DNA from 3 places in the Photobacterium sp. GB-210 genome. Region 2 is predicted to be linked to each of the others. Evidence: predicted binding sites of a transcription regulator. Region 2 holds the regulator's gene; each other region holds the start of a gene.
What was found. The regulator PurR, encoded in region 2, represses purine synthesis genes. The targets are predictions, from matches to a motif close to TNANGNAAACGTTTNCNTNA.
Positions count from the first base shown of each region.

Region 1: purT (formate-dependent phosphoribosylglycinamide formyltransferase) is a predicted target of PurR. The motif match lies at 3,206-3,225, and genes of this name have one in related genera.
Region 3: glyA (serine hydroxymethyltransferase) is a predicted target of PurR. The motif match lies at 3,318-3,337, and genes of this name have one in related genera.

Region 1 is NZ_PYNU01000021.1:60,723-66,347, forward strand. Features, by position in the region: gene C9J38_RS17860 (PLP-dependent aminotransferase family protein) at 1-1,089, shown strand, start outside; gene C9J38_RS17865 (thiopurine S-methyltransferase) at 1,219-1,857, shown strand; gene purT (formate-dependent phosphoribosylglycinamide formyltransferase) at 1,963-3,141, opposite strand; gene C9J38_RS17875 (DMT family transporter) at 3,335-4,219, opposite strand; gene cdd (cytidine deaminase) at 4,369-5,256, opposite strand; gene C9J38_RS17885 (CidB/LrgB family autolysis modulator) at 5,485-5,625, opposite strand, start outside.
Region 2 is NZ_PYNU01000002.1:685,655-691,279, forward strand. Features, by position in the region: gene C9J38_RS06680 (FAD-dependent oxidoreductase) at 1-1,490, opposite strand, end outside; gene C9J38_RS06685 (carboxymuconolactone decarboxylase family protein) at 1,483-2,097, opposite strand; gene C9J38_RS06690 (TfoX/Sxy family DNA transformation protein) at 2,557-3,147, opposite strand; cyclic di-GMP riboswitch class I at 3,282-3,372, opposite strand; gene purR (HTH-type transcriptional repressor PurR) at 3,571-4,575, opposite strand; gene C9J38_RS06700 (heme ABC transporter ATP-binding protein) at 4,981-5,625, opposite strand, start outside.
Region 3 is NZ_PYNU01000001.1:97,393-103,017, forward strand. Features, by position in the region: gene purL (phosphoribosylformylglycinamidine synthase) at 1-1,324, shown strand, start outside; gene C9J38_RS00510 (hypothetical protein) at 1,503-1,907, shown strand; gene glnB (nitrogen regulatory protein P-II) at 2,008-2,346, shown strand; gene C9J38_RS00520 (YitT family protein) at 2,405-3,019, opposite strand; gene glyA (serine hydroxymethyltransferase) at 3,413-4,663, shown strand; gene nrdR (transcriptional regulator NrdR) at 4,877-5,326, shown strand; gene ribD (bifunctional diaminohydroxyphosphoribosylaminopyrimidine deaminase/5-amino-6-(5-phosphoribosylamino)uracil reductase RibD) at 5,337-5,625, shown strand, end outside.

The DNA.
Region 1 (5,625 bases), on a different contig from region 2:
GAAACTGATTTTAACTTCTCTATCTTGCAACCTTGCTTGTCTCAAAACCTGTCTCCACTGCGTGATGCCATGATGAATGCGGCAGAGCAACTGAGTTGTCATTTAATGGGCTATACCGAACATTCAGGCCATGAAAGCCATCGTTTGGCTGCTGTAACATGGGCGAAAAAGTTTGGTTTGGAAGGGGGGAATGTTAAAAATACCTTGTTGACGAATGGCGCACAGCATGGCTTATCGTTACTTATTCATACGTTAACAGAGCCTGGTGATACCATCGCGGTAGAAGCCTTAACTTACCCCGGTATTATGGCGATCGCTCAAGCAGCAGGTCGTCATGTGGTTGGGGTCAAACTTGATGAGCAGGGGATGTGCCCTGATGATCTGCAACAGGTGATCACTCAACATCAGCCTAAATTAGTCATTGTCGTGCCATCTCATCAAAACCCAACAGGTATCACCATGCCGCCAATAAGACGAGATGCCATTGCAACAGTGATTGAACGCAATAATATTTGGTTAATTGAAGATGATATCTACGGCTTTTTAAATCCAGATCCTATCGCCGCGATCAGTAATCGCATTCCACTGCATAGCTTTCATATTTCAGGTTTATCAAAAGCCCTTAGTCCTGCTTTACGCTGTGGCTTTTTAAAAGTACCCGAATCACATATTGCGGTTTTACAGGCCACTATTCGCGCTAACATTTGGCTATCGTCACCGCTAAATTATATTGCTGCAACGCAGTTAATTGAGAGTGGTGAAGCCTTTGAATTGGCAGAAAACCAGCGTGAAACCGCCTGTAAAAGGCAACAACTAGCCCGTGATATTTTAAGCCATGATGGTAATGAAACTGGTTTTCAAATCTGGTGGCCGTTGCCTCAACATTGGCAGCAGGAACGCTTTGTGATGGAAGCAAAAAACCAAGGGTTAATTGTCAGTAGTGGGCGTTATTTTAATGCAAATGGCGACGATCCGAAGCATATCCGTTTGTCTCTAATGGCTATTAATTCTGAGCAGCGGTTACAACAAGGTTTAACATTATTACGCGATTTAGCTCACTCTGAAGTCAGCAGCGTTATCCCGTTTTAAGCGCAAAGATAGCAAAATTGACAGTCACTGCGAAGTTATAAAAAGCGACTGTTAGCACTCTTTGAAAGCCACTGACCTATGTTATTATTTCAGCATTATTATTTTAATTAGAAAAAGTCGAGTCATAAAATGGATGCAGAATTTTGGCACTCACGCTGGGCAGAAAATCGAATTGGTTTTCACTTATCAGAGGTTAATCCGTTACTGATCAAGCATTGGTCGGCGTTAAATGCACAACGTGATGATCGCGTGTTTGTCCCTATGTGCGGTAAGTCGGAAGATCTTGTGTGGTTAGCACAAAAACATGACCACGTGATTGGGGTTGAGCTGAGTGATATTGCAGTTAAAGCCTTTTTTGCAGAAAACCTGTATACACCTTTAGTGACAGGTGTTGGTCATCAACATCTTTACCAATTTGATGAGATTTCGATTTACCAAGGTGATTACTTCACGCTAAATATCGATCCTGTCGATGTGGTTTATGATCGCGCTGCATTAATTGCAATGCCAGAAGATATGCGACAAATGTACGTCGACAAACTGTTATCGTTGGTTAAAACTGGCGGTCGTATTTTGTTGGTGACGTTAGACTACCCACAAGATGAATTGGCAGGGCCTCCTTTCTCAGTGCCAAAAGCAGACGTTGAAGCATTATTTGCGGGTTGTAAAGTGACGCATCTTGAACGTGATGATGCCGATGAAAGTCATCCTCGTCGCCAACGTGGTTTATCGCGATTTGCCGAAGAAGTATGGTTAATTGAAGTATAACTTGTTGTTATAAAGTACAGATAAAAATAAAGGCATGGTTTCTTATTAGTGGAAACCATGCCTTTTTGCTGATAGAGAAATTGTAATATGCTGGGTTAAGCGTGGTTAATCGAAAATGACTTCAACATCACCAGCGGCATTGACGGCATCATTTACTGCGCTAACAATATCTTCTCGACGTGTAAGCGCGACACCTAAACGACGACGACCATTAATTTCAGGTTTACCAAATAATCGGATCTGTGTTTGTGGGCGAGAGAGTGCAGGTAACAGGTTATCGAAACGGATGTTTGATGATACACCTTCAGCAAGGATCACTGCAGAAGCTGATGGGCCATATTGGGTGATGTGTTGAATGGGTAAACCAAGGAAAGCGCGAACGTGAAGCGCAAATTCTGATAACTCTTGTGAAATAAGCGTCACCATACCCGTATCATGTGGGCGAGGAGAGACTTCACTGAATAACACGGTATCGCCTTTAATAAATAGCTCAACACCAAATAAACCAAAACCGCCAAGTGCGTTCACTACTTTTTCTGCCACATCCTGTGCCGCTTTTAATGCTGCTTCAGACATTTGCTGTGGCTGCCATGACTCACGGTAATCCCCATCTTCTTGACGATGACCAATAGGTGCACAGAAATGCACACCATCCACCGCACGAACAGTTAATAAGGTGATTTCGTAATCAAAATCAACAAAGCCTTCAATGATCACACGACCCGCACCAGCACGACCGCCTTCTTGTGCGTATTGCCAAGCAGATTCAATATCCGCCTCGGTTTTAATCACACTTTGACCTTTACCAGATGAACTCATAATTGGCTTTACGACACATGGCATACCAACGCGATGTACCGCTGCTGAGAAATCATCAAATTGATCGGCAAATTCATAAGGTGATGTAGGAATCGATAAGGTTTCAGCGGCTAGGCAACGAATACCTTCTCGGTTCATTGTCAGTTTCGTCGCATTAGCGGTAGGCACAACGTTAACACCTTGCTGCTCTAATTCTACAAGCGTGTCAGTGGCAATGGCTTCAATTTCAGGAACAACGTAGTCGGGCTTTTCTAGTTCAATAATGTGTTTTAACGCCTCGCCATCGAGCATATCAATTACATGACTACGATGTGCAACTTGCATTGCTGGCGCGTTGGGGTAGCGATCTGCGGCAATCACTTCAATACCTAAACGTTGGCATTCAATCGCGACTTCTTTGCCAAGCTCGCCAGAGCCTAAAAGTAAAACACGTGTTGCATTTAAACCATTAGCTGTACCTAACATTATTATTCCTTACTATTTATGTTGGATAGTGTTGGTTGGGCGTGATAATACCTTGTTTTTTCATTTAAGCAAACGTTTGCGTCGGGATTTAAATAGACTTTAATAGTAAATATTAGAAAAGCTTTAGAGCTTATAATAAAAAACCGCCAAGAAGGCGGTTAGTGAATCTTTTATGGGGTACGGTTATTACTAGCTATTTTCGCTTTTCCCACTGGGTGATAAAGGCCACAGAAGCAATAATAATCGCCGCACCTAACCATAATCGACCCGGTGGTACCCAACCAAATACAAGCCAACCACCTAACACGTTTAGTGGTAATTTTGCGTGGTCGAATGGTTGAACAAATGACGCATCAGCGACGGCATAGGCTTTAGCAATCGCCCATTGTGCCAGTGCGGTTAACAGACCAGCAGCGATGATTAATGCCCATGTTGTGCCGCCTGTTGGCATAGTAAAATCAGGTAGAGCCAGTAACAAGTTAAATGGCGTGATCAGAATAAGTAAATACATCACAACAGTGGTTGGTGATTCTGTAGTAGATTGCTTTTTCACCATCAGAGAATAACCCGCCCAGAAAACCGCAGCGCCGACAGGTAATAATGTCGCAATACTAAATGAATCAGACCACGGCTCTAAAATGATCATTGCACCAATAAAGCCAGCAAGCGTTGCGCACCAACGTGCAGCGCCAACTTTCTCTTTTAGTAATACACCTGAGCCAATAGTTGCAAATAACGGTGAAGTCATAAGCAGTGCAATGCCTTGCCAAATAGGAACAGGATAGGCAAGTGCCCATAGCCAGAGTTGGATACCAATCACCGCAAGAAAGACACGGAAACAGTGCTGGAAGAATTGCTCTGTCTTTAGTGAACGGCGAATACCCATGGTTCTCAGCCATGGCAGCATAGCCACCAGTGCAACAAAGTATTGGATTAACGCAAAAGTAGTTGAAGAGACATGGAGCTTAATACTGAGAAATTGTGCAAGGCTATTTACAATCGCAAAGGCAAGGCCTGCAGAAAGCATCCATCCGGCACCTTGGACTGGGTTATGAACTGGGGTATGTGAATCAGACATTAAAAATTGGTTTCGTCAAAAAAGCATAGCGAGATAATACGCTTTTGTTTTTAGATAGCCAATATAACTGATTGTGTTGAATGCAATAGGCAATAAAAAACCGCCTATTATGGCGGTCTTACATCAACAGATGTTGCTAGCACTAACGATTAGTAAGCAACATAAGTCATTTGAATATCAGGATTTAGTGCTTCTAGTAGTGCTTGAGTACGCGCTAATTGACTGATTAGGCTTTCTGCACTTTCTACTAATGCCGCTTCAACTAATTCAGATAGTTTGTAACCTGACATATTCATGTTGATTAGCGCAACTTGCAGCGGTGGAAGGCTTGGGTTAAATGCTGCATTTTCAGCATACATACCCACAAAAACACGACCATCTTTAGCCTTTAATGCAACACCACTGAAGTTCTTAGAGTACGGGGCATGAGAGCGGTTTGCAGCATCACAAGCAGCAACAGCAAGCTCTGATTGCTCAGCAATCGTAATACCATTATTAATGTCGCTTAATAGCGCATCTTTAATACCAAGATCAGCAGGGCCGAAAGATTCAGGCAGGTATTGTTGCAGTGTCATTGGCTGACGTTCAGGAAGTTGAATAACTAAATCTTGCGCCGTATTCAATTCATTCATGAACTGACGACAGTGACCGCAAGGGCTGTAGTTAATCGTTACGTCTTTAATGCCTGTTTCACCTTTGATCCAAGCATGGCTAATTGCAGATTGCTCAGCATGGATCGTACACGCCATACTTGCGCCTACAAATTCCATATTTGCACCGAAATATAGGCGACCAGATGTACCACGAACAATAGCACCAACATAGAAATTAGAAATAGGAACAACAGCGTAAGCAGCAGCAACAGGAAGGAGAGCAAGACGAAGATCAGTATCAGATAAATTAGTTTGGGAAACTAACTGTTCAAATTGTTCAGGACTAATTGTTGAATCAAAATCTTTATCTTCAATAATTGGTCGTAAAGCTGATGCAAGCTCTTTAGGTAATTGACCTAATGCATCCATAACTTTTGCGTGCATTGGTGTGTTACTCCGTATTGTTGATGGAGAAACATTCTAAGTTAATTGCCATTAATCAAGTGTGATTTGAATCACATTAATAATGATAGTGTAGGTTGGTATACATTATCGAGAGCGAACTCACACATGTAAATGTAATTTTTCCTGTAATAAATAGTTATCAAAACATTATGAACTTAAAACTAATAAGAATTAGTGTTTAAGCTCATAACATTAGATAGGAATAACTTAGTGGAAAAACAGGTGTTCTAAAATAGGGAACATGATGGGAGCGAGTAACGTTGTCATGATCCCACAGATCACTAACGCTAATGAGCTAAATGCCCCTTCTTGATAATTTTCTTCGACAGCTTTTGCTGTACCTAAAGC
Region 2 (5,625 bases):
TGATCAAATTCAACGTCGACCGTTTGCTCTGTCGTAAGATCATCAAGCTTAACGTGGTGATATTGCGCAGATCCTTTCTCTACAAAACTAACGGCTTTGTGTTTTAGAAGTACTCTAATACCTTCATGTGTTAGTGTGTGATAGATGAAATCGGCCGCATCTTTATCTTCACGGTTAAGTAACTGATCTGCCATTTCAACTAAGGTGACAGATGCGCCAAGACGATTAAACGCTTGAGCCAATTCACAACCAATAGGACCACCACCCAAAATCAATAACTTTTTAGGTAAAGTATCTAGTTGCCATAAGTTATCGGACGTTAATGGATTAACTGTGTTTAAGCCTGAAATATTGGGCAATAGTGGGGAAGCCCCTGTTGCGATAATAATGTTACGTGTGGTGATCACTTTGTCGTTAACTTCTACTTCCCAAGGCGACAAAATCGTCGCGTCACCTTGGACACAATTCACACCAAGCTTGCTGTAACGTTCAACCGAATCATGCGGTTCGATATCTTTGATAACGTTGTGAACACGAGTCATAACGGCTTTAAAGTCGATTTTTTCAATTTTAGCTTCAATACCAAATTGTTTTGCTTGTTGCAGCTCATAAGCGCTATGAGCGACACGGATTAAGGCTTTAGATGGCACACAACCTGTGTTTAAGCAATCGCCGCCCATTTTATGACGCTCAATTAATGTGACTTCCGCTTTTACGGCTGCCGCGATATAGGAGCTGACTAAACCGCCAGCACCAGCACCAATTACCACTAGGTTTTGATCAAACACAGTAGGTTTTTGCCAACCGCTATAAACCTTTTGGCTTTTGATGTAATTAATAATTGTTTTTGCGAGCAGTGGGAAGATCCCGAGTAATACAAGAGATATCAATACAGGAAATGAGATGATTTCGCTCAAACTATTAATGTTACTCAGTTGAGTACCGGCATTCACATAAATAGCAGTTCCAGCCAGCATGCCAAGCTGACTGACAAAGAAGAAGGTACGAGTTTTAATCGGGGTTAAACCCATTAGTAAGTTGATCAGAAAAAACGGCACTACAGGGATTAAACGCAGCGTTAATAGATAAAATGCGCCTTCGTTTTCAATCCCTTGATTAATGGTCGCGAGGCGTTGTCCAAACCGCTGTTGTACCCAGTCTTGCAAAATATAGCGGCTTGATAGAAAAGCCAATGTTGCACCTATTGTGCTGGCAAAAGAAATAATAATAAGGCTAGGCCAAAAACCAAATAATGCCGCTCCAAGCAACGTTAAAATTGCAGCGCCGGGTAAGGAAAGGGCTGTCACGGCAATATAGAGTACAAAGAAAAACAAGTAAGCAGTGAAAAGTTGACTTTCAATCTTTGCTTGTAGGGCTAATTGCTCTTGCTTGATGAACTCAAGGGTAAGGTATTGGCCTAGATCAAAATGTAGCCATAACGCAATAAGGCTGACAATGACCAGCAGCAATAGCGTTTTTTTCTTATTCATTTGCCTGATCCTTTTTCGTTATGTTTTTATCTGATGCTTGCACGTTATCTTGAGCAATATCGTTAGGCGTAATAGGAAGAGAACAAAAGCCTTGTGCTGGCACATCGAGCGCAGTGTTAAATTTCGCCGACAAGTTCTGAAAGCTAACTAAAGCAGTGAGTTCAATAATATCATCACTGCTATACCATTCTTGTAGCGCGACAAGCATTTCATCTGTCACTCGTTTGCCTGTTATTGTCATCGCTTCAGTGTAGGCCAACACAGCGCGTTCTTGATCTGTAAACAGCGTAGAGTGTTGCCAGTTGGCGAGTGCTTTAATTTTATCTTCTGAATCACAACGTTCGGCGAGCTTCATACCATTGGCATCAACACAAAAGGCACAATCGTTTAATTGTGAAACACGCACACAGACCAAAGATCGCATGACATCTTGAATCGGTGACTTCTTACGGTCGAGAAAACCAAAAAAACCTGCGACTAACCAAAATAAGACAGGTTTACGTCCCCATAGCTTTGCAGGGTTTAATACTTGACCATAGTGGCGAGCTTGAAGCCATAGCAAAGGCTTTACCCATAAAGAGTCAATTTTTTTGATCGAAATGCGCATGTGATTCCTTAAAAAACACCCTAAAAGTAGGGTTTTATACGATCTTACTCAGTAGCAGTTGTAAACATGTAGACCTTAAGATCAGACATTGTATTTCATTTAATGATAAATATTTCTTTTTCTTCAATTGGTTGGTGAAAAAATCAGCAGGAGATAAGACAGTTTAAAGCGCCACGTTATTTATTAGTGAGAAGATGGGTTATTGGTCGTATTAGCAAATAATTAGGCATGGAATATAAATAAAGATAATTATCATTTATATAAATCAAGGAGTGCAAAATGGAGGGAATTAATTTAATGGCAAAAGTTTGTTAATATGCAATTAAACCAAATAAATATTGAATTTTATAAAGGAAGATAAGGATAATACGGAAATTATTTTTGAAAGGTATACTTAGAAATAAAAGAATGGGGGCTCTTTTATTCCTAAGTATTTTATATTTAAGACAACTTATATTTTTAAGATAAGGCAGATAATAGTTCATTTCGACGTTGCTCAGGAATAACTGACCAATGTTGACCGCTAATTGCGCCTTCCAATGCCCAAAGCAATTCAATACTCAATGGACTTGTTTGTGATTCTTGAAGTGCTTTATATGCGCCAAGAGAGCCCACTGCTAGAAGTTGTTCAATAGTGTTTATGCCTGCTTTTTTCAGCATTCTTTCATTTGATAATCGTAGATTAGGTAAATCTTTAATTCGGTCAGGTACGCAACTCTCCTTTTCTTGCTTGTCTTTTTCTGCTGCATCCAGTGAATACCTACCTTGAGCTACAATCTTTGTGGGTTCATCCCACCATTGATCGGGTATTGCATAGTGCTTGGTTACAACAGGGAAGCCACGTTTTTTATAAACATAGGGTTCCAAGCCAGCTTGTTTGAATTCCTTTTCAGTTTCAGCATTTGCACGTAAGTGAAGTTTATCGTTCACAACTAATGCAAACATTGTATCACCAGAAAAAATGCCAAAACCGCCAAACATCGACCGTGATTTTATTGAACCAAAATGGTCAAATAATTTTAATGAATCTTTTAATATTGGTTTATCCATGCTTCTACTCGGTGAAAAAATATGAGTGTCACCTAAACATTAAGAGCGAGGAAATAGATTAATTAATCTACACATTGATACTGTCAATATATTGTTAAGTTTGTGTCATAATATTGTCGGTTCAATAATAATCCTTCGGTAACCCCGCTACCTTGAATTATTAACATAATTTTTAGGCCGGTGGTTTTGCGTCTTAATCTTTCAATTAATTTGCCAGTTCGTGACTATATAAAGTTATATTAAATAATACTTTTAATATTAAATCTAAGCTCTCAAAAATGTGATATTGGTTCAGGTATTTGTTCTTAGCTTATTTTAATAAGCTTTATAATTATAAATACTCATGATTGTTTTTTATAAGTAAAAAAAAAGCCAACAAGGTTAACTTATCGGCTTTTCCTTAACATAGAAAGATAAATTTTATTAGTTGAGATCTTTAACCGATTTTCTCTCAACAAGTTTAGGCGTCATTTCAAAGGTTTGACGCTCATGATTCTTGTCTTTCACACGCTCTAGCAAGATTTCGATGGCCTTTTTACCTAAACGACGTTTAGGCTGGTGGATAGTTGTTAGCGGTGGCGCAAAGTAGGGCGCAAGGTCAATGTTATCGTAGCCAATGATTGAGATATCATCAGGAACACGCAGACCTGCCTGTTCAAAGGTACTGATCAGAGCCATGGCCATAATGTCGTTAAAGCAGAAGATAGCAGTAGGGCGATCTTCCATTGCGATAAACTTATCAGCAGCTTCAACGGCTGACTCACACTCAAAGTCACCGTCAAGTAGCCAATTAGCATTAACAGTGAGATCTGCTTCTTTCATCGCTTTACGGAAGCCCTTTAGGCGCTCTTGACAAGTAGACTTATCAACTTGCCCAGATAAACAGCCAATTTTCTTATGACCATTTTCAATAAGGTGCTTAGTCGCAATATAACCGCCGTTTTCAGCGTTATCTAGAATATTATCAGTATGTGGGCTTTCTGGGCCCCAGTCCATGATAACCATAGGAAGATCATTTTTACGCTCAAGTAAATCGAGCAGCATTTGATCCAGATCGCTGCACATAACCAATAGGCCATCAACACGCTTTTCAGAAAGCATACGTAAGTAATCACGTTGTTTTTCTAAGTTACCTTCGGTGTTACATAAGATCAGTGTGTAGCCTGCACCATAACAATATTCTTCAACACCATGCACAACTTCGGCAAAAAATGGGTTAGTCGATTTAGTGACTAACATGCCGATAGTACGTGTTGTATTACATTTTAAGCTTCGCGCTACTGCACTTGGGGCGTAGTTAAGTTCATCTACTGCAGCCAAAACTTTTTGTTGCGTTGCTTCTGCAACAAAGCGTGTTTTATTAATCACGTGCGACACTGTAGTAGTTGATACACCTGCCATACGTGCAACGTCTTTAATGGTTGCCATATTTATTCTTCTTATCATGGTCAGATTAGGATCTGACAAAGGTTTTTGATACCAAATTGATTAATTACGTAGTCTATGGCTTACGAGTTCACTCGCAGAGATGAAGATCCTTTAGTTATTAGCTACTTAATTATTCAATTTGATACCGAATTATAGGGTGTTGCAATTATCATGGATCATAAACAACTAAAGCCGCAGTAAAATGCGGCATTAGAAGATAGAAACTATTTTTACACTAATTACACATGTAATCGCTTGCGATCACATTTTACTGTGTGTTTTGCGTTGTGCAATCTTTCTATTCAACTTGATTGAATTAATTGATCATTAACCGTAAAAACTCGATGTTTGTCATGCTAATAGCTTCAATTTATTGTGTATATCTAGTCATTAATAGATAAAACGTTAAAAAACAGAATGATTGGCTGATAAAAGATAAGGAAAATCACCACTTGGATGAGTATGAACACTGACAGGCCAACCATATAAGGTATCTATTACTTCAGGAGTAAGAACTTGTGTTGGCGTTCCGTCGGCTTTTATTTCTCCTTCGTTAAGGAAAATCATCCGATCAGTGTATTGGGCTGCAAGGTTTAAATCGTGCAATACCACAATTACAGCGGCGCCTTGTATAGCCATATTTTGGGCAATTTGTAAGGTGTGGTGCTGGTGGGCGAGATCGAGTGCTGAGGTGGGTTCATCTAACATCAAGATACATTTATCACCGGCTTTACTGAGTTGTGTTAAAACCCGGGCAAGGTGTACACGCTGTTTTTCACCCCCCGATAAGGTGGGGTAGAGACGTTTAGCTAAATTGTTAATATCAACATATTGCATGCTTGATGCTGTTGCATCTTTCAGTTCAGGCGAAGTGAGCTGCAATGGAATTGCGCCTAGCTCGACAACTTCTTTCGCGGTAAAGGCAAACGATAATGCGCTATGTTGTGGAAGGACACCTAAGTGACATGCCAATTCTTCCCGAGCCCAATTATTAAGCGGTTGATCAAAGAAAGAAACCGTGCCTGATTTTGGCGTAATCTCACCACATAA
Region 3 (5,625 bases), on a different contig from region 2:
GAAAGGCTTCTTCTATGCAATGCAATCGTTAGTACGTGATGAAAAACTACTCGCTTACCACGACCGTGGTGATGGTGGTTTATACGTCACGCTAGCGGAAATGGCATTTGCAGGCCACACGGGTATTGAAGTTGATATTAATACTGGCAGTGAAGATGCAGTTGATGATGTATTAGCCTCGCTATTTAACGAAGAGTTAGGTGCCGTTATTCAAGTACGTACTGATGATCTTGATTTTGTTCAGTCGGTACTTGCAGCAAACGGTCTTGAAGCATGCAGCCATATTTTAGGTACTGTGGTTGAAGAAGATGTTGTTCGTATTTGGAATGGCAATGACTTAGTGCTAGAGCAAAACCGTACCGAACTTCGTGCCGTATGGGCTGAAACTACTTACCAAATGCAAGCGATGCGTGATAACCCAGCTGGCGCATTGCAAGAATTTGAAGCCAAGAAAGATACCCAAGATCCTGGTTTAAATGTGAAGCTGACGTTTGATATTAATGATGATGTAGCGGCTCCATTTATTGCCCCTGCGATTAATCTTGGCGCTAAACCGCAAATGGCGATTTTACGTGAGCAAGGGGTTAACTCTCACGTTGAAATGGCGGCAGCCTTTGATCGTGCAGGCTTTGATGCGAAAGATGTTCATATGAGTGACATTTTAGCGGGTAACGTGAAACTTGATGGTTTCAACGGCTTAGTTGCTTGTGGTGGTTTCTCTTACGGTGATGTATTAGGTGCGGGTGAAGGTTGGGCGAAGTCAGTATTGTTTAACAATATTGCGCGTGATCAATTTGAAGCTTTCTTTAACCGTAATGATACGTTGGCATTAGGTGTTTGTAACGGTTGTCAGATGATGTCTAACCTTCGCGACTTAATTCCAGGTGCTGATTTATGGCCGCGTTTTGTACGCAATGAATCTGAGCGTTTTGAAGCTCGTTTTAGCTTGGTTGAAGTACAACAAAGCCCATCATTATTCTTTAACGAAATGGCAGGCTCTCACATGCCAATTGCGGTATCTCATGGTGAAGGTCGTGTTGAAGTGCGTAATGCTGATCATCTTGCTGCATTAGAGCAAGCCGATATTGTTGCACTACGATATATTGATAACTACGGTAAGCTAACAGAACAGTACCCTGCGAACCCTAATGGTTCACCAAACGGTATTACCAGTGTGACGACAACAGATGGCCGTGTAACCATCATGATGCCGCACCCTGAGCGTGTGTTTAGAACCGTTGCAAACTCATGGCACCCAGATGACTGGAGTGAAAATAGCCCATGGATGCGTATGTTTAGAAATGCGCGTGTTAATTTAGGTTAATAAAGAACAGCGTTGAAGAATCAAAAAACCGCCAGAAATGGCGGTTTTTTATTCTTCTTGTATGAAAATCACTTTTTCAACCCTTTAATTGATAATAATCACATTAAAAATTGAAAATAGACGGTTATAATTGGGGAATAAGATGTAATGGAATTTTTATTGCGATAAAGGATTATATATGGGAGAAGGTATTCCCAGAGTTTTACGTTTATGTATTGCATCCCAAATACTGGCAGTGCTGGTTGCGCTGAGCATTTTTCGTCAATTCGACCGATTTGACCAATTTTTTACTACCTCTCAAATAGTTATAGTGCCAAATATTATCGTTTTACTGGTCTTATTTTCTGGCGTGTTGGCAATTATTGGTTTACTAAAAGGTCAAAAATGGGGATTTCTTCCTCTGTATTTCTACATACCTGCTGCAACGATGTTTCTTAATATCAGTATTATTCCGATACTCCCCGAACTTGTCCCTAGTATTTATCGCAATCAGGTGATCTTAGGGCTAAATAGTGTAGTTTTAGTGTATTCAGTTTTTTTATTATTGCGTAGGATGGATCGAAACTTACTGCATGAAGTTTAAATAAATTTAAATTTGTCTGTAGGATCTGCGATAATGAGAGCAATTAAATCAATTGCTTGTAAGTAAAAATATTACTTCTGCTCAGTAAAGGATGATGAGAATGAAAAAAATTGAAGCGATAATTAAGCCATTTAAGCTTGATGACGTTCGTGAGGCATTAGCGGAAGTAGGTATTACTGGCATGACTGTGTCTGAAGTGAAAGGGTTTGGACGTCAGAAAGGCCATACCGAATTATACCGTGGCGCAGAATACATGGTCGATTTTTTACCTAAAGTGAAAATTGAAATTGTTGTCACTGATGAAGTAGCAGAGCAATGCATTGATACGATTGTTGAAACGGCACAAACAGGTAAGATTGGTGATGGTAAAATCTTCATGTTTGATATTGAACGTGTAGTGCGTATTCGTACCGGAGAAGAAGACGAAGACGCGATTTAAGTTGTATAAGAATACAAAAAAGGGGCATTACATTGACTGTAATGCTCCTTTTTTATTGCTAATTCACATCAGGGACCACAGGGTTATATCGGCCTGGTTTGTAGTTCATTGCAAGGACAATATTTAGGGTAATTGCACCAAGAATTGAAAGCAATAAAGTGGTTGGGGTAACAAAGAAAAAGGATGCAACCAAGATACAGATATCTATCGACATTTGGATTTTTCCTGCTGAAATACCAAATTTATCTTGAAGGAATAAAACCAGAACATTAAATCCACCAAGACTGGTGTGATGACGGAATAATATCAGCATACCAAGCCCCATCAATAAGCCACCAATCACTGCGCAGTAAATTGGATTAAGCCAACTGATAGCTAATACATGGTGAAGGTTATCCACCATAATAGAGACCAATGCACCAGATAAGACGCTGCTAATAGCAAAAGATTTGCCCATTCTAAACCATGCCATTAAATAAAACGGACAGTTCATTAAAAAATACAGCTTACCAAAAGAGATATCGACAAAATGGGTGAGTAGTAACGCGAGTCCTGTCGTGCCTCCCGTTAATAACTGGCTTTGCTGTAGAAAAAATATGCCCTGAGCAACAATAAATGTCCCCGTTAAAATAGCGATCATATTTTCATGAACAGGATGTTTAATACGACTCAATGGAACAACTCCTTGTAAATAATAAAGCCATAGTAAGAGGGAATAAGAATTTATAAAAGTTTACGTGTGAAAAGCACTTTTTAGCGTTGTAATTTATTTTTTACACTGTTGTAAATAATTTTATTGTTAAAATACTTGCCATCTATATTTGATTTAAAATCGAGCCATGAATCGTATATCAAGATGAAAATTATTCATGCTCTATTGAAAATAAACCGAGTTAATCATTAAGAAAAAGAACAATTAGGACTACCTGATTTAGATCAATTTATGTAAGATAGACGATAATTAACAAGCAAGACGAAAACGTTTGCGTCTACGTGGCGCCTAGCATTGCGATTTTTCAGTTTTTGCTCAAAATGGTATTTAACTTAGCTGAGTTAGGAGATACAGATGCTAAAGCGCGATATGAATATTGCTGATTATGATGCGGAACTATTTGCAGCCATTCAGGAAGAAACAGCTCGTCAGGAAGAACACATCGAGTTGATTGCTTCTGAAAACTATACAAGCCCACGTGTAATGGAAGCGCAAGGCTCTCAGCTAACAAACAAATATGCTGAAGGTTATCCAGGCAAGCGCTATTACGGTGGTTGTGAGTTTGTTGATAAAGCCGAGCAACTGGCTATCGACCGTGCTTGTCAGCTATTTGGTGCAGAATACGCGAACGTTCAGCCTCACTCAGGCTCACAAGCGAACAATGCTGTTTACATGGCACTTCTGAATGCTGGCGATACCGTACTAGGTATGAGTCTTGCTCACGGCGGTCACTTAACTCACGGTTCACCTGTAAACTTCTCTGGTAAGCTTTACAACGTGATCCCATACGGTATCGATGAAAGCGGTCAAATTGATTACGCTGAAGTTGAAGCGTTAGCGCTTGAGCATAAACCAAAGATGATCATCGGTGGTTTTTCAGCTTACTCTCAAATTGTTGATTGGAAACGCATGCGTGAGATCGCAGACAAAGTTGGCGCGTACTTCTTTGTGGATATGGCGCACGTAGCGGGTCTGATTGCAGCGGGTGTTTATCCTAACCCAGTTCCACATGCACATGTTGTTACAACAACAACGCACAAAACACTAGCAGGTCCTCGTGGTGGTCTTATCCTATCTAATGAAGGTGAAGATCTTTATAAGAAGCTGAACTCTGCAGTATTCCCTGGTGGTCAAGGTGGCCCTCTAATGCATGTTATTGCGGCAAAAGCAGTCGCATTTAAAGAAGCAATGGAGCCAGAATTTAAAGACTACCAAGCACGTGTTGTTGAAAACGCAAAAGTAATGGTAGGTGAATTCCTAGAGCGCGGTTACAAGATTGTTTCTGGTAGCACTGAAAACCACTTATTCCTTGTTGATTTGATCGATAAAGGTATCACTGGTAAAGAAGCCGATGCAGCACTAGGTGCCGCTAACATCACAGTTAACAAAAACAGTGTACCAAATGACCCACGTAGCCCATTTGTAACATCAGGGATCCGTGTTGGCACACCGTCTATTACTCGTCGTGGCTTTACTGCTGATGATGCGCGTCAACTTGCAGGTTGGATGTGTGATGTTTTAGACAATGTTGATAACGAAGAAGTTATTGCAGAAACAAAAGCAAAAGTTTTAGATATTTGTAAGCGTCTACCTGTTTACGCTTAATCTACTTAGATGCATTAAGTAACATAACTGTCGAGTTATGATGATAAAGGCTTACCACTAGGTAAGCCTTTTTTATATTTTGCGCTTTTTCGGAGTGAACAATAAACCGACTATTCGTGGCTTTTTAATCAAAATGAGTAGAAAAACAGGGTGAATATTCTCATTAACGGTTTTAAATGAGTTACACTGAAGCGATTAAATGTAGGAGGCTAAATGCATTGTCCTTTTTGCGGTGCGAATGACACCAAAGTAATCGATTCACGATTGGTTGCGGATGGCCACCAAGTGCGCCGACGCCGCCAATGTTTAGCTTGTAATGAACGTTATACGACCTTTGAAACGGCCGAATTGGTAATGCCTCGTGTGGTGAAAACCAATGGCAATCGTGATCCGTTTAATGAAGAAAAACTTCGAGGTGGTATTCAACGCGCATTAGAAAAACGCCCTGTGAGTACGGATGACATCGAGCGTGCGATTAATAATATTAAAACTCGTTTACGCGCAACTGGAGAGCGAGAAGTGCCTTCAGAGATGATCGGCAACTTAGTGATGGAAGCATTAAAAGAGCTCGATAAAGTCGCCTATATTCGCTTTGCATCGGTTTACCGTAGTTTTGAAGATATTCGTGAGTTTGGTGAAGAAATAGCCAAACTAGAACGTTAAGCTGAGTGTAATGTTTACTAACCTTGATACACGATTAATGCTACGCGCTATTCAGTTAGCTAAACGTGGTTGTTTTACAACAGCGCCAAACCCGAAGGTGGGTTGTGTTATTGCTAATGGCGATGAAATCCTTGGTGAAGGTTTTCATTTTCGCGCGGGAGAATCCCATGCGGAGGTGTTTGCATTAAAACAAGCAGGTGCGCGCGCGAAAGGTGCAACAGCCTATGTCACTTTAGAGCCCTGCTCTCATTACGGACGCACACCACCTTGCGCTGAAGCATTAATTAAATCAGGCGTAA